One region of the Metabacillus sp. 22489 genome, then DNA from elsewhere that is predicted to be linked to it. Evidence: riboswitches for the same ligand, from Rfam matches in the RefSeq annotation. Region 1 holds a riboswitch; each other region holds the start of a gene.
The links. Region 1 has a riboswitch for S-adenosylmethionine ahead of ACTJJ9_RS12395 (methionine biosynthesis PLP-dependent protein). Riboswitches for the same ligand answer to the same signal wherever they lie in the genome.
Positions count from the first base shown of each region.

Region 2: another riboswitch for S-adenosylmethionine. It lies ahead of mtnK (S-methyl-5-thioribose kinase); the one in region 1 lies ahead of ACTJJ9_RS12395 (methionine biosynthesis PLP-dependent protein).
Region 3: another riboswitch for S-adenosylmethionine. It lies ahead of ACTJJ9_RS02020 (aspartate kinase); the one in region 1 lies ahead of ACTJJ9_RS12395 (methionine biosynthesis PLP-dependent protein).

Region 1 is NZ_JBQENT010000018.1:40,860-48,429, forward strand. It holds gene ACTJJ9_RS12365 (TRAP transporter permease) at 1-666, opposite strand, end outside; gene ACTJJ9_RS12370 (DUF1850 domain-containing protein) at 666-1,184, opposite strand; gene ACTJJ9_RS12375 (TAXI family TRAP transporter solute-binding subunit) at 1,255-2,265, opposite strand; gene ACTJJ9_RS12380 (vanadium-dependent haloperoxidase) at 2,510-3,223, shown strand; gene ACTJJ9_RS12385 (SIMPL domain-containing protein) at 3,257-3,961, shown strand; gene metC (cystathionine beta-lyase) at 4,207-5,382, opposite strand; gene ACTJJ9_RS12395 (methionine biosynthesis PLP-dependent protein) at 5,382-6,494, opposite strand; SAM riboswitch class I at 6,693-6,895, opposite strand; gene ACTJJ9_RS12400 (SCO family protein) at 6,963-7,541, opposite strand; gene ACTJJ9_RS12405 (aliphatic sulfonate ABC transporter substrate-binding protein) at 7,551-7,570, opposite strand, start outside.
Region 2 is NZ_JBQENT010000015.1:91,251-98,820, reverse strand. It holds gene ACTJJ9_RS11285 (ZIP family metal transporter) at 1-535, shown strand, start outside; gene ACTJJ9_RS11280 (aspartyl-phosphate phosphatase Spo0E family protein) at 616-861, opposite strand; gene cbpA (cyclic di-AMP binding protein CbpA) at 989-1,621, opposite strand; gene abc-f (ribosomal protection-like ABC-F family protein) at 1,956-3,665, shown strand; SAM riboswitch class I at 3,983-4,140, shown strand; gene mtnK (S-methyl-5-thioribose kinase) at 4,248-5,465, shown strand; gene mtnA (S-methyl-5-thioribose-1-phosphate isomerase) at 5,517-6,572, shown strand; gene ACTJJ9_RS11255 (PAS domain S-box protein) at 7,098-7,570, opposite strand, start outside.
Region 3 is NZ_JBQENT010000002.1:151,721-159,290, reverse strand. It holds gene ACTJJ9_RS02030 (glutamine--tRNA ligase/YqeY domain fusion protein) at 1-1,298, opposite strand, end outside; gene ACTJJ9_RS02025 (MFS transporter) at 1,634-2,869, shown strand; SAM riboswitch class I at 2,966-3,075, shown strand; gene ACTJJ9_RS02020 (aspartate kinase) at 3,314-4,675, shown strand; gene ACTJJ9_RS02015 (LacI family DNA-binding transcriptional regulator) at 5,053-6,039, shown strand; gene ACTJJ9_RS02010 (sucrose-specific PTS transporter subunit IIBC) at 6,196-7,570, shown strand, end outside.

The DNA.
Region 1 (7,570 bases):
TTGCCCAACTCCAGTTCTTATAAGAAATGCTCCAAACAAGAGGAATAAGAATATAAAGGTTGATGAAACAGCTAATGGTGTTCCTAATATCCCATCAGTTGTAAAAAACATCGTTTGCACCAAACGTTCTAAAGTTAATCCGCGATGAGAAAGAAAGCCGGGCATGTATTGACCAAACAAACCGTATAAAACAAAAATAACAGCAATAATCATAATCGGTAAGCCTACCGCTCGTCTTGTTGCCTCCAAAACTAATAAAATCGCTATTGCACCAACAATGAAATCTAATGTACTTAAGCGGCCTACACTCATTACAAGATCGTCAAAAAATAATGGCCAGTAAGCACCGACACCTATACTAAAAACTGCTAATATGCCGTCATACCATGTAATTTGGAATCTACCTGTTTTTTGTTTTTTACGATTGGCTGGAAAAAGCAAAAAGATTAGCGACAAAGCAAACCCTAAGTGTACGGTCCGTTGAATTTGTGCGGTAAATACACCAAAGATGGCCGTATATAATTGAAATAGTGAAAAGGCAAGCAGACCAAAAAATGCAATATATCCAAGGATACCTGTTAATTTCCTTGTCCCCGCTTCTGGATCATATTTTGCGATTAACTCTTGTTGTTCTTCTTCAGTTAATTGTTTTTCTATTTCAGCCATTATAGATTCACTCCCTTCAATTGTTGCCAAAGCGAAATCCGTTTTAGTGAAATTCTTACCCATGTTCCAGGTTTTATATAATCTGAAAGAGTGTATGTTTTATTCAAATAGATTAATTGATGATTTGCTCTCACTTGTCCGATTCTTAAATCAATATATGGGAATATTCGCTTCATATTTGTTATCTGATATTTCCCATTCGTGACTTTAAATATTTCATCACCTTCTGCATTAGAAGGCATTCCAACTGCAAAGTCCTCATATTCTAAGGTTGTTAACTTAATATTCTTGGATGTTGCTTCATAAGTCTCAATAACATCTGACAAATGGATTGAATGTGTATATTTTAGTTGAAAGGTTTTTTCCTCTTTTAATGGTAAATATGCTAGAAGCTGTTCACTGTCCTCATATGAGAATGCAATCACTTTAAAAGATGGATAGTAAAACAGTAAACCAATTACGAAAAGTATGAGGGGGATAAGGATAATTATTATTGTTTTTATGATCGTTTTCTTCATCATACTCCCCTTTTAAAAAAACAAAAATTATAGTAAAGCCGATAGGTTAGAAAAACCTATCGACATTCGCTTACTTAGTTATTCCTTTTTCTTCAAAATATTTAGCAGCTCCTGGGTGTAATTCTAAATCCCCTAAACCTTCAAGAGCAGTCTCTGCTTTGATTAATTCACCTTTTGCATGTGTGATTTTATCGGTATTTTCAAATAATGCTTTTGTCATGTCATAGACGAGTGTTTCATCAAGATCTTTAGTTGCTACTAACATTGCTTTAATTGCGACAGTTTTTACATCAGATTCAATATTATATGTTCCGCTTGTAATTGTATCCTCTGCATAATAAGGATATTTCTCCATTAAACTTTTGATTTTATCATCTGCAATCGGAACAATGACAACATCCTCCTGAGCAGCTAAAGCTTCAACAGCTCCAGTTGGTGTACCGGCAGTCACAAAAGCTGCATCAATTGTTCCTGATTGAATGCCATCTGTTGATTCATCAAACGAAAGGTTTTGCGCTTTAATATCATCAACTGTCATTCCATGGATTTCTAATATTTGTACTGCATTAATATAGACACCTGATCCGGGAGCTCCAATCGAAACTGCCTTTCCTTTTAAATCCTCAACAGACTCAATCCCACTCTTCTTAGTTGTGACTAGCTGAATTGTTTCTGGATATAATGAAGCTATCGCTTGAATGTTGTCAATTGGATCACCTTCAAACATCTCTTTTCCTTCAAGGGCATATGCAGTAATATCTGTTTGCGAGAATGCTAGCTCCGCTTCACCAGCTCGCAATGTTTCCATATTTTCAGCTGATGCGCCAGATGTTTGTGGAGTAATTTTTGCATTTGTATTATCAGAAATGATTTTCCCAATTTGTCCACCAAGTGGATAGTATGTACCACCTGTACCACCTGTTAATAAGCTTAAATCCTGGCTTTCACCTGATTTTGTATCTGTATCAGCATTCTCATCATTGGCAGAACCTCCTGATTCAGTTCCTCCACCACATGCAGCGATCACCATCATACATAAAAGCAATATAGGAAATAACAAGCTATTCTTCAATTTTTTCATTTTGCTCCCCCTTTTCTAAATTGTGCAAAAAGCAATAGCTTACTTTTTTATATATGAGGAAACTTTTCGGTACATGCATAAAATTAAGAAATGAGATGACAAAAAGAAAAAGCTTTTCGATTGCCTTATTAAAACTTTTTTACGGCAGATGTTAAATTATTCGTTCTATAATTTCTGTCTTTTCTAATAAGATAGAAGGAACTTTTCTTTTAAATTATCGTTTTTCATAAGGGCTGAGTGCATTATGCCAACACAGTACCGAAGATGGTCAGAACATCCTTATCCTAACGAGGCAACTCCACCTAGAGGACATTCTGAGCCTGCATTTTGGCCAATGTTTTTTATATATAGAGGTGCAAATCATCAATTTTTAGATGTTTTGAAGCAACCAATTAAATGGACTATTAAGCAGCCAAATCAAATTGATTGGGACCATGAATTATTTATCGTAAAACAAACACTTCTTTCATTAACAGCTGAGCAAAGGAAATCTGCCGAATATTGGGCTACAGGCGAGCTTACAGCAAAAATTTCTTCACTTTTATACGAATTAGCAGAAAAATACCAATTAGGCACTCCAAGCTGTGCAAGAATGCTCGGATATTATCATGCAGCGATAAATGATACTTGTGTAATGTCATGGTATTTCAAATATCTTTGGGATGTTGCCCGTCCAATCCAATTTGTTCAAAGCTTAGCTACAGTTGTTTTCACCCCTCGATTTCCTGCTTACCCCTCTGCACATGCAACGATCGCAGGCTGTTCAGAAGTATTATTAGGATACTTCTTTCCTTCAGAGTCTGTCAGATTATCAGCATTAATGAAGGAAAGTGCTCAATCACGTCTCTATGCTGGTGTCCATTTTAAAGCAGATAATGATGAAGGGCTACGGTTAGGGAGACAAATAGGGGAAATGGTTGTAAAAATCATGCAGCTGCAAAATGTTCGTCCCTTTTAAAATCCATTATTAAAAAAAGGAGCGTGAAAATGAATGTTTTACACGATGGATCCGGCTTCCTTTCGTCATCATTATCGTTCAGCTACCAATTCGTACCGTCATAAGGGGCATTTTACAATGACGGTTAACGGAAGTGGAACTGTGTCAGTTAAGCCTGACGAAGCACTATTAAATGTTGGAGTTGTAACTGAAAATATGCAAATTCAAACAGCACAGGAGGAGAATACACAAAAATCGAATCAGCTACTTGAAGCATTAAAAGAGATTGGAATAGAAGAAAACGATATAACTTCGATTGTCTATTCAATTAATCCAAAATACGATTTTGTAGAGGGACAGTCGATATTTAGGGGCTATGTAGTGGAGCATTTATTCCAAATCAAAGTAAGAGACCTTTCAAAAATTGCCACTATTTATCGAGTTGTTATTGAAAATGGGGCAAACCGAACTAGTAATTTACAATTTCGACTATCTAATCCCGACTTTCATTATCAAGAAGCTTTAAAAATGGCTATCCAAAATGCAAAGGAAAAGGCAAGGGAAATTTCTAGAACGATAGGTGTAACTTATCTAAAAACACCAATAAAATTAACAGAACAAACTATACAACAAATTCAACCATTAAGTAGAGATACTTACCAAATCGCTGTAAGCACCGAAGCGTTTGCCCCACCAATCCAATCCGGTGAAATCACGATAACTGCTCAAATAAAAGCGGTTTTTCAATATACTGATTAAAACTACCATTAATAGATAAGTATAAACGTACTGAGTAAAAATAATGAAATTTAAATAGACAAAAAGCATATTTTCGCTTTATCCTTTTTATCGAAGAATTATAAAATGATATTAATACATCAAACTACCTCTGTTTAGCATGAAACGTAACAATAATTTGATATGTCTCCTTTTAGTTTTACAGAAAAAAGAGATGACAAAATAAGTCTTCGCTAAAACAATTTTGTCATCTCTTATTATATTAATTATTTTGTACTTTGCTTTACAGGTAATTTCTCTAATGCTTCCTCAAAGTCTTTTATAATGTCATCTGCATTTTCTAAGCCAACGCTAAGTCGTAATAAACCGTCTGTAATACCACGCTTTTCTCGTTCCTCTGCTGGCATTGCCGCATGTGACATTCTCGCTGGATACGATAAAATTGATTCCACTGCACCAAGACTTACAGCAAATACTGGGAGCTTCACATTGTTTACAAGTGTTTTAACGGCCTCTGCATCCGCCAGTCTGAATGAGAGAACTGCTCCTGGTCCATCTGCTTGATACTTCTGTGTTTCATATCCTGGATGGAAGCTTAATCCTGGATAGTATACTTGCTCGACCTTTTCATGCTTGCTTAAATATTCTGCTATTTTTTGTGCAGAGGCTTGAGATTGCTTTAATCGAACATGCAATGTTTTTAATCCTCTTAGAACAAGCCAAGCATCTTGTACACCAAGGACTGCTCCAAATGCATTTTGTAGCTTATATAAACGATTTCCTAATTCCTCATCCTTAACAACAGCAAGTCCTGCGAGCACATCACTATGTCCTGCTAGAAACTTTGTCGCACTATGTAATACGACATCGACACCAAGCTCTAACGGTCTTTGCAATTCAGGTGTTAGGAATGTGTTATCTAAAAATGTTAAACAATTATTTGCCTTCGCAAGATTCACGATGCCCCGAATATCTGTAACCTTTAATAATGGATTTGATGGTGTTTCCATATAAATAACTTTCGTATTTGGTCGAATAGCTGAAGCGACCTGATGTAGGTCAGTCATATCAACAAATGTATGTTCAATACCAAATCTAGTGAGTACATCAGTAATAATTCTAAATGTGCCCCCATAGACATCCTCAGTAACTACAACGTGATCTCCCTGGGATAATAGCAAGAATGCTGTGGAAATTGCCGCCATTCCTGAGGCAAACGCCATTCCTCTCGTTCCACCTTCTAATTCCGCGATTGCCTGCTCTAATGCTTCGCGGGTTGGATTCCCAGAACGGGAATAGTCATACTTTCCATATTCATCAAAATCAAATTGATGAAAGGTTGATGCATGTTGTATTGGTACACTTACCGCACCTGTTCCTTGATCAACCTTTGCCCCATTATGAAGGAGCTTCGTTTGAAATGTCCAATTATGTTCGCTCATTATGCTTCAGCTCCCTTCATTTGTTTAAAGCTTTGTTCTAAGTCAGCAATTATATCCTCTACATGCTCTACCCCTACTGAGAAGCGTAACAATCGATTACATACACCATTTGCAATTCTAACTTCCTCAGGAATATCCATATGTGTCTGTGTTGCAGGATACGTAATGAAGCTTTCAATTCCACCTAAGCTTTCAGCAAAAGAAATAACTTTAAGGCCTTTTAAAAACGGATTTACCCATGTTTCATCCTGCAGACGGAACGATAACATCCCACCTCTTCCAGGGTATAACACATCAAGTACATCAGGATGTGACTCCAAAAATTGCGCAACCTTTTGCGCGTTTTGTTCATGCTGTCTCACACGTAAAGATAATGTTTTCATTCCACGCATTAATAGCCATGAATCGAATGGTGATAAAACAGCGCCAATTGCATTTTGATGTTGAAAGAACTCATCACTTAGCTCCTGCCCTTTCGTAACAACTAAGCCTGCTAGTACATCATTATGTCCTCCTAGATATTTTGTTGCACTATGGATAACGATGTCAGCCCCTAATAAAATTGGTGTTTGGATAACAGGTGTATAAAACGTATTATCGACGATAACTAAAATGCCATGCTTTTTCGCTATCGCAGCAAGCTCTTTTATATCTGTTTCCTGCATCAATGGATTTGTAGGTGTTTCGATAAATAATGCTTTTGTTTTTTCAGAAATCAGTTTTTCTGTTTCTTGTGGGTTTGTAAAATCATCATATTTAAATGACAAACCATATTTTCGCCATTCTCTTTCAAATAAACGATATGTACCACCATATAAATCACTTGATACGATTAATTCATCACCGCTTTGGAATAGAGCCATAATTGTTTGAATCGCAGCCATACCCGAGCTAAATGCAAAGCCACGGTCACCGTGCTCTAAATCAGCAATAGCCTTTTCTACTAATCCTCTTGTAGGATTTCCGGTACGAATATAATCAAATCCTGTTGATTGCCCGATCCCCTCATGCCGATATGCAGTCGAAAAATAAACAGGAGGATTTACCGTCCCTGTCACATTTTCACTACGGTTTCCAATTTGGGCTAATTTTGTTTCAATACGTTGTGTCATTGCTAGTCACCATCCTAATGTTATAAGTTATGTCTGTTTCTCCTTGGTTACGAAAAAACGGGAGAGCCTTGCTGGAGTGATTCATTTAAACTAGATATTATTTAAGAGGATTTTCCCCATTATCTATTCAAAAAACTTTCATTGATCAAAAAAAGTCTTCCTCATTAAGAAGAAGACTTTATATACGATGATCGCTCCTTCTTATCTCTCAAGCATAATGCTGGTGTGGCTTGCTGGATTTAGCACCTTGGTACTCGTAAAGAGCTTTATTGATATGTTGCATTTAGACTACTAACTGAATAAATAGACTTAGCAAACATGACACAATAAGCTTTTACTTTGTTTTTGTACCGGTTGCTGAGGCTTCGTAGGGCCAGTCCCTCTGCCTCTCTTGATAAGAAATGTATGAAATTTTAGAATTATTATTTTCTATAACTTTACATGATTCGAGTATAGATTGCAATACAATTATTGTAATAGTTTGATATCTTCGATAATTTTTTCATAAGGTACATCTGCTGAAACTTCATATTGCTCTAATATCGTTGTACCTTTCATAAGGTAAATTGCAGAGCTATGAACAAATTGATTAGATCCATCTAACTTTGCAGCAGGTGCAATATAGCTTGTATTTGCAAATGATTCAATTACCTCTTGGTCATACCCTGTGAGGAAATTCCAATTCCTTTCATCTGCCCCAAAGGATTTCGCAAAGTTTTTGAGAACGTCAGGTTTATCATTTTCCGGGTCAATTGTAAATGAGACAAATTCAATATCAAGATGCTCCTGCTTCGCCTGTTTCTGTAATGTTGCCATGTTCATCGTCATCGGCGGACAAACCGTATCACAATTCGTAAAGATAAACGCTGCTAACCAAATTTTATCCTTATAATCTTTCGGAATATCAACCTTTTCATTATTTTGATTCATTGCAGTAAGTGACCCAACAGTGCCATTTAATGAAAAATGCTCTTCAAGGTTGATAGACTGCGAGCAGCCTACCATACCAAGAACAGCAAGAATAAAAACCGATACTATTTTTCTCATATAGAACGCCTACTTTGTTAAAAATTGCG
Region 2 (7,570 bases), on a different contig from region 1:
ATCCATCGGGTTATTTTTAGGTGTTCTTACATTAACAACTCTTGAAAAACTAATCCCACATATTGATTTAGAGCACTCAAAAAGTGGCATTAAATTTGATGAAAAAGCAATGCTAATTATTGCGGCAATTACGTTGCATAACATACCAGAGGGGCTTTCTGTTGGAGTTAGTTATGCATCTGATATAAGTGATACTGGTAATTTAATTGCTTTTGCAATCGGATTACAAAATGCTCCAGAAGGATTTTTAGTTGCCCTTTTCCTCATTAATCAGAGTATTAGCAAATGGAAAGCATTTTTAATTGCAACAGCTACTGGAGCAGTAGAAATTATTGCATCTTTACTTGGATTTTATTTAACAAGTATTATTAGCTTCTTAGTTCCTTATGGACTTTCATTTGCAGCAGGTGCAATGTTATTTATCATTTATAAAGAGCTTATTCCAGAAAGCCATGGCGATGGTAATGAACGAATTGCCACCTATTCCTTTATAATAGGAATACTATTTATGGTTATTTTAATTTATAGCTTTTAGTTCTAAAAACAATTATGCATGTAGAGAGGCTGACTTAAAAGTTAAAACGTCAGCCTCTTTCGTATGAACATACTATTTTTTTAAATTCCAATTTTACTAGTACTGCTTGTCCAAATCATTCGGATATAATCTTCAAACTTCCTTATCAGTGTTTGCTCTTTTTCTTTTATTAGCTGGTCATAATCGTTCAACAAAACATCTAATTCTTGACTACATCTTATCGTTAATTGGCTTGTATACCCTTCCTTATCGGCTGCTTCGATCATTTCCTTTCTTTTGAAATGGATTAATTCGAGAAGCAATTTCTTCATGTTTTCATGATTCATAAGGGTTCCCTCCTAACAATTGTTCGTCCAAGAATTCTTTGAAAGGTAAAAGGAATATATTTCTTACCTGTTTAAATATATTCCCTCTTCCCTACACGTTTAAACCAAGCTATACGATAAATAGTAGTTAGTTTGTAATTTTTTCAATTGCTGCAATCCGAAAATCTTTGCTCTCCAATTTTGTAATAATTTGCTCCAATTTTGCTTCTGTTAAATCTCCTGAAAGATTTAAAATTATTCTTCTTAAATATTTATCACCATTATCTAGAGTAAGCAATCCTTCTATATTTACATCCTTAACAGCTGTTACTAAGTCCTTTAAAGCACCTTTATGCTCCTTCGTCCCGATAGTTAACAAATAACCTCCTGTTTTCATACCGAATGAATCCTCTAATACATCCATTATATTCGAATGGGTAATGATTCCAGAAAATTCATTTTGTTCATTTAAAACTGCTAAAAACGGGAGACGTCTTATTGTTATAAAGGTTTTAAAAAACGAATCATTTTCATAAATAAAGGCATCCTTGTTTGCAATTAAATCTGAAATTTTATCATCGTCTTTCCCATTTCTCTCCACAAAATGCTCCAAAAGATGAACCTTATAAATTAGCCCAACAAATGTTTTCCCATTATCCTTTAATACAGGGACAGAGCGGTATCCTGTCTGGCTTAAATAATCATATGCTTCCTTTACTGTTACATGTTCCTCACAGTATTTTACATCTTCCTTTTTTACATAATTATAACGAACCTTCATGAGTAGTCCTCCTTATAGCAAACAATTGCTATTTTTAGAATGTGGAAAAACGATAAATTGATGTACGAAAACAAATTGCATTTTTCGTCAATACTACATATACTATATATAACTATTGTACGAAAGGGTGTTTATTAGGACAATGATTTACTAATCTTTTTTTCTTAGGAGTTTTTTGAATAAAAAATTCAAACCTAGAGAAATTGGATTAGTCTGTCCTTTATACACCATATACGTTCATTTTATAGAAATTGCATATCTTTATGCTTATTTTTCTATATCATTTTGTATATTGGAACAGTCTGTCCTCTCTATGGTTTAGGGAGGTTTTTTTATGTTTATTGTTAAAGCACGAAATATAACAAAGAGCTTTGCTGATGAAATGATTTTAAATGATGTATCATTCGATTTATTAAAAAATGAACGTGTAGGACTTGTTGGTGCAAACGGTGCTGGTAAAACAACATTAGCCCAAATTATTTATGGCCAGTTAGCTCCTGATTCAGGGAAAATTGAAAAGCAGCAAAACATAACGATTGGCTACTTACACCAATCAGTTGATAACACGCTTCAGGAAGATGCTTTATCCTCAAAGGAATTTTATTTACGAACAAGTGAGCTTGGTTTACAGCAAGTGCAAAATTGGACAAATGAACAGCTTGCCCATTTAAGTGGTGGGGAAAGGCTAAAAATTACGTTAGCGCAAATTTGGGCGACACAGCCTGAGCTCCTTATATTGGATGAGCCAACAAATCACCTTGATTTTCAAGGTGTCAATTGGTTAATAAATGAGTTAAAGCATTTCAATGGGACAGTTCTTATCATTTCACATGATCGTTACTTTCTTGATAAAACCGTGTCTACAATCTATGATTTAGAACAAGGAAACTTAACTATTTATTCAGGAAACTATACGACCTACCGTGAAAAAAAGAAAAAACTCAATGCTGATAAGCTGCACCAATATGAGAATATGCAAAAATATAAAGCGAATGTTGAGCAACAAATCAATCAATTACAGCATTGGTCAGGAAAAGCACATCGAAATATGAATAAACAAGAAGGCTTTAAAGAATATCATGGAGTAAAGGCGAAAAAAATTGATAAAGCGATAAAATCTAAAATGAAGCGTTTAAATCAGGAGCTAGAAAAGAAGAAAATTGAGAAGCCTATTGAAGAAGCAACCGTTCGTTTTCAATTTGCCGAAAATAAAAAGCGCGGAAAAAGAATGGTTGAGGCTGAAAGACTAGAAAAATCTTTTGGAAAACGAACACTATTTAAAGATAGCTCCTTTTATATTAATAATGGGGAGCGTATTGGATTAATTGGTCCAAATGGTTCTGGTAAAACAACATTACTAAATATGATTATCGGACAGGAGCAACAATCAAGCGGCAAACTCATCATCAGTCAAGCTAATAAAGTAGCCTATTTAAGCCAAGATGTTGGAGATATGCCTTTATCCATCCGAGCTATTGACGCTTTGGAATTAACGGATCAGGAAGAACAATTTAAAGCCAGAACTATATTAGCGAATATGGGCATTCATGCTGATAAATTAATGCAGCCAATCGCAACATTAAGTCTTGGGGAACGGACCCGAATAAAGTTAACGAAAATCCTGCTACAAGGGTATAATCTGCTTATTTTAGATGAACCAACTAACCATTTAGACTTAGCAAGTCGAGAGCAACTAGAAGCAGCATTAACTGATTTTACCGGGACATTATTAATCGTTTCACATGATTATTACTTTATGAACAAACTATGTAATAAACTTCTTGTTATTGAAAACGAGAAAATCATCAGGGTCGAAATGAATCTCGAGCAATATGAGAAAAGAAAACAAAGCCAAAGCGAACCAAATATCCTAGGGATAAAAGAGGAATTACTCTGTATCGAAACTGAGATTACAGCTGTTCTCGGACAAATGAGTCTTATTTTACCATCATCTGAAGAGTATATACAATTAGATGAAAAATTCCTTTCTTTAACGAAGAAGAAACGTGAATTAATAAACGTACTTGATAAACGTAATAAGTAAACCTTATTTTCATTTTCAAAAATTATTAGCAAAAAGTCGGATGGAAACTCAGATAGCTTCGTCCGACTTTTTATTATAGCTTTACTTGTTATTGTACCAAGTACTTAGGAATTTTTTCTTACACGCTTGAATCAACCATTTTCTATAATTTTCTCCATTTTTTAAAAGGTTTTGATTTTTAATCTCATCCTTTTCCTAGTTCAATTTATAAAATTTTTATTGACAAATGTATTTATTGCTTGTTAACATGCTAATCAAGCATTCTTTTTTTTAACAATTAATAAAATTTGAAACATTAACTACATAATTTTTTAAATCTCTTATCAAGAGTTGGCAGAGGGACTTGGCCCAATGACGCCGCAGCAACCGACCATACTACCATTGCAAAATGGGGTGATGTTTTCACCTTGGATTTTATCCAATAGGGCACGGTGCTAATTCCATCAGAAAGATTTAACTTTCTGAAAGATGAGAGGTGAGAAGCAGTGACTTCAAGCCTCTTTCATTTATGAAAGAGGCTTTTCTTTTTTAACGATAAATTGAAAGCTAAATAAACAGATAACTTACATGGAGGTCTTTACTATGTGTGCTAGAAAATCATCAGCCTATCAACCATTAACTGAATCGGATGCGATCGCTCTTGTAAAGCGGCTTATGCTATTTGAAGATACAAGTCAATTAACTTGCAATAAAATAGGTGATGGGAATTTATATCTCAACTTTCATGTAAAAGAAACTTCTACTGGTAACGGATATATGATTAAACAAGCATTACCTTATACAAAAATCATAAGTGAAAGCTGGCCTTTTCCAATAGATCGTACACGTATTGAAGACCATGCACTATTAAAACAAAGAGACATAGCTCCTGCCTATGTTCCAAAGGTTTATTATTCAGATGTGAAGCTTGGAATTACAATTATTGAAGACTTGTCACATCTTCACATAGCCCGTAAAGCACTCGTTGAAGGTAGTGAGCTACCATTGCTCTCGACACACCTAGGTGCATTTTTAGGAAAAACATTATTTTATACATCGATTTATGCACATACCCAACATTCGAAAAATGAAATAGAGAGACATTTTTCAAACCCTGATCGTTGTAAAAACATTGAGGAGCTTGATATTACAAACCCACTTTTCGAACATGAGACATTCCATTATGAACCAGTACTAAAAGCAAATGTGGAGAAAATTTTACAGGATAAATTATTAAAGCTTGAAGTAGCAAAATTGAAGGAAAAGTTTCTTAAAAAGCCTGAAGCACTTATTCATGGAAATTTACATACAGGAAACATCCTTGTAAGTGAGCATGAAACAAAAGTTATAGACGAAGGTTTCGCTTATTTTGGACCAATTGCATTTGATGTCGGTCAAGTTTTCGGTCACTTTTTATTAAATATCCTTTCACGTGACTTAGAAGATCAAGAGTTCCTTTTCCAACATCTCATCACAACATGGAACGTATTTGTTGAAGAATTCTCAAAAGCTTGGAAAAAAGATGGCTCTGAAATTTACACAGCAAACAATGGTTATTTAGAGCATATTCTTTCTGAAATATTCACAGATGCTGTTGGCTTTGCTGGTTGTGAATTAATACGTTATACAATTGGGCATGCACATGAAACAGCTTTAGATACTATACAAACATATGACAAAAAAATAACTGTAAAGCAATTAGCCCTTTCATTAGGTTATGAGCTCGTTATTAAGCAAAAAAATATGACAAAGCCTGTACAATTTATTCAATACGTAAAACAGACAATTGCAAATCGTTCTCAACATGTAGCAATAAAATAACAAAGGACTAAATACGAAATCAGAATTTTTAGGAAAAAGGAGTTTTTCCCTATGAGTAATACTACAATCACAATACCTCGTTCTGTTATTTGGCAGGATGATTCACTTAAATTATTAAATCAGCAAATAATCCCGCAACTAACCGAATATCTTGAGCTTACAACGATTGATGATGTTTGGGATGCGATTCATACATTAAAAGTAAAAGGTACATCTGCAACAAGTATCACAGCAGCTTATGGGCTTGCTCTTGCTAGTTTACAGGATACATCTGAATCTTTGGAGCAATTTCGTGAATTGCTACATAAGTATCGAAATTATTTAGCAAGCTCACAGACAACAGCACTTCATTTCATATGGGCATTGGATCGATTAATGGATAGTATATCAGATGCAAAATCAATTAATGAGGCAAAAACAACCATTGTTCATGAAGCGATTCAAATTCAAGTAGAGGATGAAGAGATTTGCCGTTTAATTGGCGAGAATGCTCTTTCTGTTCTTAATCAAGGTGATCGTGTCATGACAATTGGTCATGCAGGTTCGCTCACTACTGCTAAATACGGGACTGCAACTGCACCATTTTACTTAGCAAAAGAAAAAAATGTTGATATTCAAGTCTTTGTCTGTGAGACAAGACCAGCACTTCATGGAGCCCGCTTAACGACATGGGAGCTTTCGCAAGCAGAGGTCGATGTCACACTCATTACAGATAATATGGCTGCACATACAATCAAGGCAAAAAAAATCAATGCAATTATTGTAGGTGCCGACAGAATTGCCGCAAATGGTGATACGGTAAACAAAATAGGTACATATAATTTATCCTTACTTGCCAATGCCTATCAAATTCCTTTTTATGTAGCTGCTCCTTTATCAACCATTGATCCATCGATTACCAAAGGTGATGATCTACCTATCGAAGAACAAAATCCAAAGGAAATCACGGAAATTCAAAAAATTCAAATAGCCCCAGAGGGAGTGAAGGTTTTTAACCCTTCCTTTGACGTGACACCTGGAGAATTAATTACAGGAATTATTACCGAAAAAGGGATATTGACTAGTAATTATCAAGAATCGATTTCTTCTATTTTGCAAACTAATTAAAATGATGGGATATCTAAAAAAATAGTAGATATCCCCGTTCTTTATTTTTCATATTTTTATTCGTATAAGAGAGCAACTGCCATTCAAGCTTAATATAACCTCTAGTATTTTGAATGTACCAACAAGGAGCAAATACATTCACTTTAGCTTTTCAAGAAGAATCTGTCTTTCCTTTTCAGAAATTATTCGCAGCTTTGAACAGATCGAAGTGTAGAAATACACTTTTTTTGGCTGTTTTTTAATTATCCACATAAGCTTGCCCCTTTCTTTCCCATACTCAACTTTTTTTTCTTACTCAAATTATATGTATTTTATTCCAACTTGTGACAAGTCATATGCCTATCATAAAAGCGTGTTTGTCTTCTTCTCCCTTTATTTAGATGCATGCTTTTTCGAATAAGATTAAATGTGTTTTCTACTATCTCCTCTCTAAGCAAGCTATACTACTTTAAGAAACTCAACTATTCAAGTAAACAACTTATCCCAAATAAAAAAAGGAGAAGCTCAAATCTTCTCCACCATTCCTTATTCATTATTCGATTTTTTCCCTTGGAAAACCGGAAGTGTAATATGGAAGGTTGTCCCTTTTCCTTCCTCACTCTCGACCTCGACGATTCCATTATGCTCTTCAATAATTTTGTAGCTCACCATCAGACCAAGTCCAGTTCCTCTTTCCTTTGTTGTATAAAAAGGCTGTCCTAATCTTTTAATTTTATCCTCTGGAATGCCGAACCCTCTATCTTTAATGGAAACTGTAAGATGTTCCTCATCCCTACGTCGTATTTCAACATCAACCTGTCCACCATTTGGCATGACTTCAATGGCATTTTTTAAAACATTTATAAACACTTGCTTTAATTGATTCGGTTCACAATAAATAAGCGGTAGCTGTTCCTCAACCTTTAGCTTCATTTGTACATTTACAAGGATCGCTTGTGCACTTAATAATTCAATCGTATCACTCATAATAATGCTTATATCTTTTTTTAAATATTTTA
Region 3 (7,570 bases), on a different contig from region 1:
CAATGGATTTCAACGATATTTCCCTCTTCGTCCTTAATGACATCCTCACATTTAATGAAATAAGCATGCTTTAGACGGACCTCATTACCAGGGAAAAGTCGGAAATATTTCTTTGGTGGATCCTCCATAAAGTCCTCTTGCTCAATATAGATTTCGCGAGAGAATGGAATTTGGCGCATTCCCATTTCAGGAACTTCCGGATTAATTTCTGCATCAAGCATCTCAACCTGTCCTTTAGGGTAATTCGTAATGACAACCTTTAAAGGCTTTAAAATTCCCATTGTTCGAGGTGCTTTTAGCTTTAAATCTTCGCGGACGAAGTGCTCTAGCATTGCTTCATCTACTAAACCAGATCCTTTTGATACACCTGTATGTTTTACAAACTCACGAATTGCTTCAGGTGTATACCCTTTTCGACGTAAGCCTGAAATTGTCGGCATCCGTGGATCATCCCAGCCGTCAACAAATTTTTCATCAACAAGCTGTTTTAGCTTACGTTTACTCATGACAGTATTTGTAATGCCTAGACGACCAAATTCGATTTGCTGAGGCTTATGCTCCATCTCACATTCCTCAATAACCCAGTTGTAAAGTGGACGTTGGTCTTCAAATTCAGTTGTACATAATGAATGTGTGATTCCTTCAATTGCATCCTCAAGTGGGTGTGCAAAAGCATACATCGGATAAATACACCACGTATCACCAGTATTATGATGTGTCGCATGAGATACACGGTAAAGAACAGGGTCACGAAGATTAATATTAGGTGATGCCATATCAATTTTGGCACGGAGCACCTTTTCACCATTTCCGAATTCTCCCTTGCGCATTCTTTCAAATAAATCGATGTTTTCTTCAATTGAACGATTGCGATACGGACTTTCTTTACCAGGCTCTGTTAATGTTCCACGGTATTGTCTTATTTCATCTGCTGTTAAATCATCAACATAGGCTTTGCCCTTCTTGATGAGCAGTAATGCACGGTTATACATTTCTTCAAAATAATCTGAAGCAAAGAATAAGCCATCCCATTCATAACCTAGCCATGCTACATCCTCTTTAATTGCCTCAACATATTCTGTATCTTCTTTCAATGGGTTTGTATCATCAAATCGTAAATTTGTTTTTCCATTGAAATCATCAGCTAGTCCAAAGTTGATTACAATTGATTTCGCATGACCGATGTGTAAGTATCCGTTTGGTTCTGGTGGAAAGCGAGTATATACATAGTCGCGTTTACCAGTTTCAAGATCCTCTTTAATAATACTTTTAATAAAGTTTGAGGAGTTGTGTTCCAATTCAAATCAAACCTTTCTTTATAGAGGTTGTTTAAAGAGATGAAATAATGATGCCAAATGATCTACACTTCCATCTTTTTAAAACCAATTTTACTATGTAAAAATAAGTTCTGCATATCATTATACCAATAGAATTGAAAAAGGTTAATTTCATTAGTAAAATTCATATAATTGCATGATAACTCATTCTGCACACAAAGTTAAATTTTATTCATTTTAAGAGAATTTTAAAAAGATGAATTGATTTAGTAGGAATTTTTTGGATATAGTGGAATTATGATAATATCGTGCAATGGTGTTTACCTTTGGATAGATGAATAAGTGGAGGATGGAAAATGAGTCAGGAGTCAGCATTCAAAGATTTTCTTAGCAATCGGTTCGTAAGGGCCATATTACTTTCAGGATTGTTTTTGCAATTAGGTATTTGGATTAGAAATTTTGCTGTTTTATTATTTGTTATGGAACAAACAAATGAAGATCCCTTTGCAGTTTCGTTAATCTCAGTGGCAGAATATGCCCCGATTTTTATTTTCTCAATTATAGGTGGTACGTTTGCTGACCGCTGGAGGCCGAAACGAACGATGGTGTGGTGCGATATTTTAAGCTCCATTTCTGTTTTTGCGGTTTTGCTAACTCTTGTTGTCGGAACTTGGCAGGTTGTCTTTTTTGCTATGCTAATCTCCTCCATTTTGTCACAGTTTTCTCAGCCATCAGGAATGAAGCTGTTTAAGGTGCATGTACCTGAAGCCCAATTACAAATGGGGATGTCGATATACCAAACGATGTTTGCGTTATTTATGATTATCGGTCCTGTCATCGGTACGATTATTTATGGGAATTTTGGGATTACAATTTCGATTGCGATTACTGGTGTGATGTTTTTACTTTCGGCATTTGCTCTCATGTTTTTACCTGCTGATAAGGTAGTGGAAGCTTCTAGAGAAAAAACAACGGTCATTCAAGAGCTTGTTCAAGGATTTAAATATGTAGTAAGCAATCGCTTTTTAACAATCTTAGGGGCGAATTTCTTTGTCGCGGGGTTAGCGATAGGATTAATTCAGCCATTAGGGATATTTATTGTTACACAGCAGCTACATATGGATAAGGAATTTCTTCAATGGTTTATGGCGGTAAATGGGGTTGCGATGATTATTGGCGGTGGTATCGCATTAGCTGTATCGAAAAAGATCTCACCAATTCGTATGCTTGCTGCAGGGATGATTATCAACGCCTTAATGATTTCGATAATCGGTTTTTCAAATATATTATGGCTATCCATTGCTGCTCAATTCTTTTGTGGTCTCATGATGCCTGCGATTCAAATCAGTATTAATACGATGATTTTAACAAATGCAGAGGAAGCGTTTGTAGGTCGTGTAAATGGAATTATGACACCATTATTTATGGGAGCGATGGTCATTATGATGGGGCTAGCTGGTGTTTTAAAGCAACTATTCGGCTTAACGATATCCTATCAAATTTCCGCGATTTTTATGCTGCTAGGTGTACTGCTCGTCATGCCGCTAGTGCTCAATAAGCCAGCGAAAAAACAAGTAAAGGTAGATATTTAATATTGGGGACAGTCCCCAAGGTTCAATTGTTCTTGACATTCTCCATGTTCAAGATTAAAGTAAATTTATTCTTTCTTAAATGGATATTCTAAATATCTCTTATCAAGAGTGGCGGAGGGACTGGCCCGATGACGCCCAGCAACCGTTCTATACGTAGAATTGGTGCTAATTCCTGCAAAATCAATTTTGGTTTTGACAGATAAGAGAGGGACTCCTAATACATGTGGTGAAACCTCTCTATCTTAGAGAGGTTTTTTATATGATAGAAACAATCTTGATCATTGTCCTGTCATTTTGACATATACTATGAATGGAAAAGAAAAATGTCTACTATAAAAAGACAAATGTTCCTTATGGGAAGAAAACTCTTGATTATTCAATCAAAAAAAGAGATAATTAGAAACAAAATTTGACTGAAAATTAAAAATAGTAGGAGTTGTAGAAATGAAGGTTGTTAAATTTGGGGGTTCTTCATTAGCATCTGGAGAACAGCTAAAGAAAGTATTTCAAATCGTTGTCTCAGATCCTGAAAGAAAGGTAGTCGTTGTTTCAGCGCCAGGAAAACGTTTTTCAGACGATATTAAGGTAACGGATTTACTAATCGATTGTGCGGAAAAGGTATTAGCAGGAGAAGAGATAGAGAGTGAATTTGCAACGATTATTGAACGATATGCAAGCATTGCGAAGGAGCTGGAGATTTCCCTTGATATCATAGACACAATTTCCCGTGATTTAAAGGCATTATTAAATGGAAATAAAGAAAAGCCTGATCGCTTTTTAGATGCTATTAAAGCAAGCGGTGAGGATAATAATGCAAAGCTCATTGCTGCATACTTTCAACATCGCGGAGTATTAGCACAATACGTTAGTCCTAAAGAGGCGGGCTTAATCGTATCAGATGAACCTGGCAATGCTCAGGTTTTACCGGAGTCATATGATAATTTATATAAGCTTCGCGATCGTGAAGGAATTATCGTGTTTCCAGGCTTTTTTGGCCATAATAAAAACGGTGATGTATTAACATTCTCAAGAAGCGGATCTGATATTACTGGTTCGATACTTGCCAATGGTGTGAAGGCGGATTTATATGAAAACTTTACAGATGTTGATGCAGTTTATTCAGTAAATCCTACTATTGTTCAAAATCCAAAGGAAATAAGTGAGCTTACTTATCGTGAAATGAGAGAGCTATCTTATGCGGGATTTTCTGTTTTCCATGATGAAGCATTAATTCCTGCCTTTCGAGCAGGAATACCTGTCAATGTGAAAAATACGAACAACCCTACTGCCCCTGGGACAAGAATTGTCAACGAGCGGGCAAATACAAACGGACCGGTCATTGGAATCGCGAGTGATAAAGGCTTTTGCAGCATTTACATTAGCAAATATTTAATGAACCGGGAAATTGGCTTCGGCCGTAGACTGCTGCAAATTTTAGAGGATTTTGGTCTTACGTATGAGCATGTGCCTTCAGGAATTGATGATGTCACAGTTATCCTAAGACAAAATCAAATGGATAAAGAAATTGAAGCAGCAATTACGAAGCGAATTATCAATGAATTGCATGCGGATGAAGTGATTATTGAACATAATCTTGTCCTCATTATGGTTGTTGGAGAAGGCATGAGACATAATGTTGGGACAACAGCTCGTGCAGCAAAAGCGCTTGCGAATGCTGGAGTCAACATTGAAATGATTAACCAAGGCTCATCAGAGGTTAGCATGATGTTCGGAGTGAAGGAAGCTCAGGAAAAGCGTGCAGTTCAAGCATTGTATAATGAGTTTTTTGTTGCGGTACCTGTATAAAATAGATGGAAGACGCTGGTAAAATCTAACTGGCGTCTTCTTTTTTTATAATGGATCTTTTCAAAAAGGCTGATTTTGCTTAAAGGTTAATTGCAGCTACTTGCTGCAGGATGCGTGAAATAGGTGAGATCCCGTAAGTGTTTACCTTAAAGGTGGACCGCCATCCCCCTGTAGAAAACGAGTATTCGTGCTGAAATCCAACTAAAAACAACAGCGAAGTAAAATGCAACAATGTCCATGAAAGGTTGCGGGTAAATAAGGAATAAGCTTTTTTAGGTAAACGACTCAGATAATAATAGCTTAAATGGGTTTATAAAGAGAGGAGAAATCATATATACTGATAGTACTAGAGCAAACTGAGGTTGGAGTGTTTAGAAATGACGGTGACAATTGGAGAAATTGCCAAATTAGCAGGTGTTGCAAAAAGCACAGTGTCGAGATATTTAAATGGTGGACCAATCGGTGATAAGACAAGTCGAAAAATCGAGCAGGTTATTAAAGAAACAGGCTATGTTCCAAACACCTTTGCTCGGAGCTTAAAGGCAAAGAAAACGAATATTATAGGAACAATTGTGCCAAGGTTAAATTCATATGCTACTTCCCAAACGTTAATTGGGATTGATGAGGAGCTAAAAGCGCGGGGTTATCAGCTTATTATTTCGAATACAAGCCAGGATTTAGAACGTGAAATTGAGAGTATTTACAGCCTGGCAAATCAAAAGGTTGCAGGAATTATTTTATTAGCAACAAAGGTAACAGAAAGACATCTTCAAGTTTTTGCAGATGTTAATGTTCCTGTTCTTCTAGTAGGACAGCAAAGGGATGAGTGTTACAGTCTTATACATGATGATGAAGCGGCTGGGTATGAAATTGGCAAATATGTGATCGGACAAGGGCATAAAAATATTGTTTATTTAGGAGTAACAGAGGAAGATATCGCAGTAGGTGTTAAACGTAAGGAAGGATTTAAAAGAGCGACAGAAAAGGAGGAGGATTGTGAAATTCATTATGTGGAAACGAGCTTTAGCTTAAAGGAAGCAGTCCACATTTTCCCGCAGCTTTATCAAACATATCATCCAACAGCAATTGTTTGTGCAACAGATAATATTGCATTAGGAATAATGAAGGCAGCGCAAATGGAGGGACTAACAATTCCTCGGGATTTGTCGATAACGGGTTTTGGCGGCTATGATATAACAGAAATTATCCACCCCGGCATAACCACAGCTCAATTTTTCTATCAAGAGGCAGGAGTTCTTGCCGCGAACAGCATTGTGAAGCTTGTTCATCAGGAAGAAGTTGAGAAGCTGACAATTTCAGGCTTTGAATTAATTATTCGTGAAAGTGTTGACAAAATTCGCTAATCTTTATATACTTTACCTGAAACCGGTTCCAGTATGGTTTTCATTTTATTGTAATTTGGAACCGGTACCATATTTCGTAAAAGTCGGTACACAATTGAATTACATTTTTTTGTTCAATTGTGGAACCGGTTCTATATCTGAGGAAGGGTGAGAAAAATGGATTATTCACAAGCTGCAAAGCAAATATTTGATGCGATAGGCGGAAAGGAAAACTTATCTGCTGCTGCTCATTGTGCTACAAGATTACGACTCGTATTACATGACGAGGGGAAAATTGATCAGGCGAAATTGGATGGAATGGATATTGTAAAAGGAACCTTTTCAACAGGTGGCCAATATCAAATTATTTTAGGCGCGGGTATTGTTAATGAGGTTTATAAAGAGCTTTCGAAGCTAACGGGGATAGAGGAAATGTCAACAAAGGATGTAAGCAATGCTGGTTCGAAAAAGCTAAACCCATTGCAGCGCTTTGTCAAAATGCTATCTGATATTTTTGTTCCAATTATTCCAGCAATCGTTGCCGGTGGATTATTAATGGGGATCAATAATTTACTGACAGCACAGGATTTGTTTATTGAAGGAAAATCATTAGTTGATGCAAATCCAAATCTAGCTGACCTAGCAGCAATGATTAATACATTTGCTAATGCTGCATTTGTTTTCCTGCCGATATTAATTGGATTTTCTGCAACAAAGCGGTTTGGTGGAAATCCTTTTCTTGGGGCAACACTCGGTATGCTCATGGTCCATCCTGATTTGTTAAATGGTAATTCTTATGGGGAGGCTTTAGCGAATGGAGATATTCCTTATTGGAATATTCTTGGGTTAGAAATTGCAAAAATTGGTTATCAAGGAACAGTTTTACCTGTTTTAGTTTCATCCTTTTTATTAGCAAAGATTGAGGTTAATATCCGAAAGATTACCCCATCATCATTAGATAATTTGTTAACACCGTTGTTTTCAATTTTTATTACAGGACTTTTAACATTTACAATCGTTGGTCCAATTACGCGCACAGCTGGGAATTTATTATCAGACGGACTTATCTGGTTATATGATACAACTGGTTTTATCGGTTCAGCTATCTTCGGACTTGCCTACGCACCAATTGTTATTACAGGTATGCATCATAGCTTTATCGCAGTAGAGACACAACTGCTTGCAGATCTTGCGAAATCAGGAGGCTCATTTATTTTTCCGGTAGCTGCGATGTCAAATGTTGCTCAAGGTGCAGCGACATTAGCAGTATTGTTGTTAGTTCGGGATGCAAAATTAAAGGGGATTGCCTCAGCTGCGGGACTTTCCGCGCTTTTAGGAATTACGGAGCCTGCATTATTTGGGGTAAACCTTAAGCTACGATATCCGTTTATCGGGGCAATTATTGGTTCTGCCATTGCCTCAGGTTTTCTCGCGATTTTCCACGTTAAAGCTGTTGCTTTAGGAGCTGCGGGACTTCCAGGGATTATCTCAATTAAGCCTGGATCGATTATTTATTATATCATTGGAATGGTTATTTCATGTGCAGTTGCCT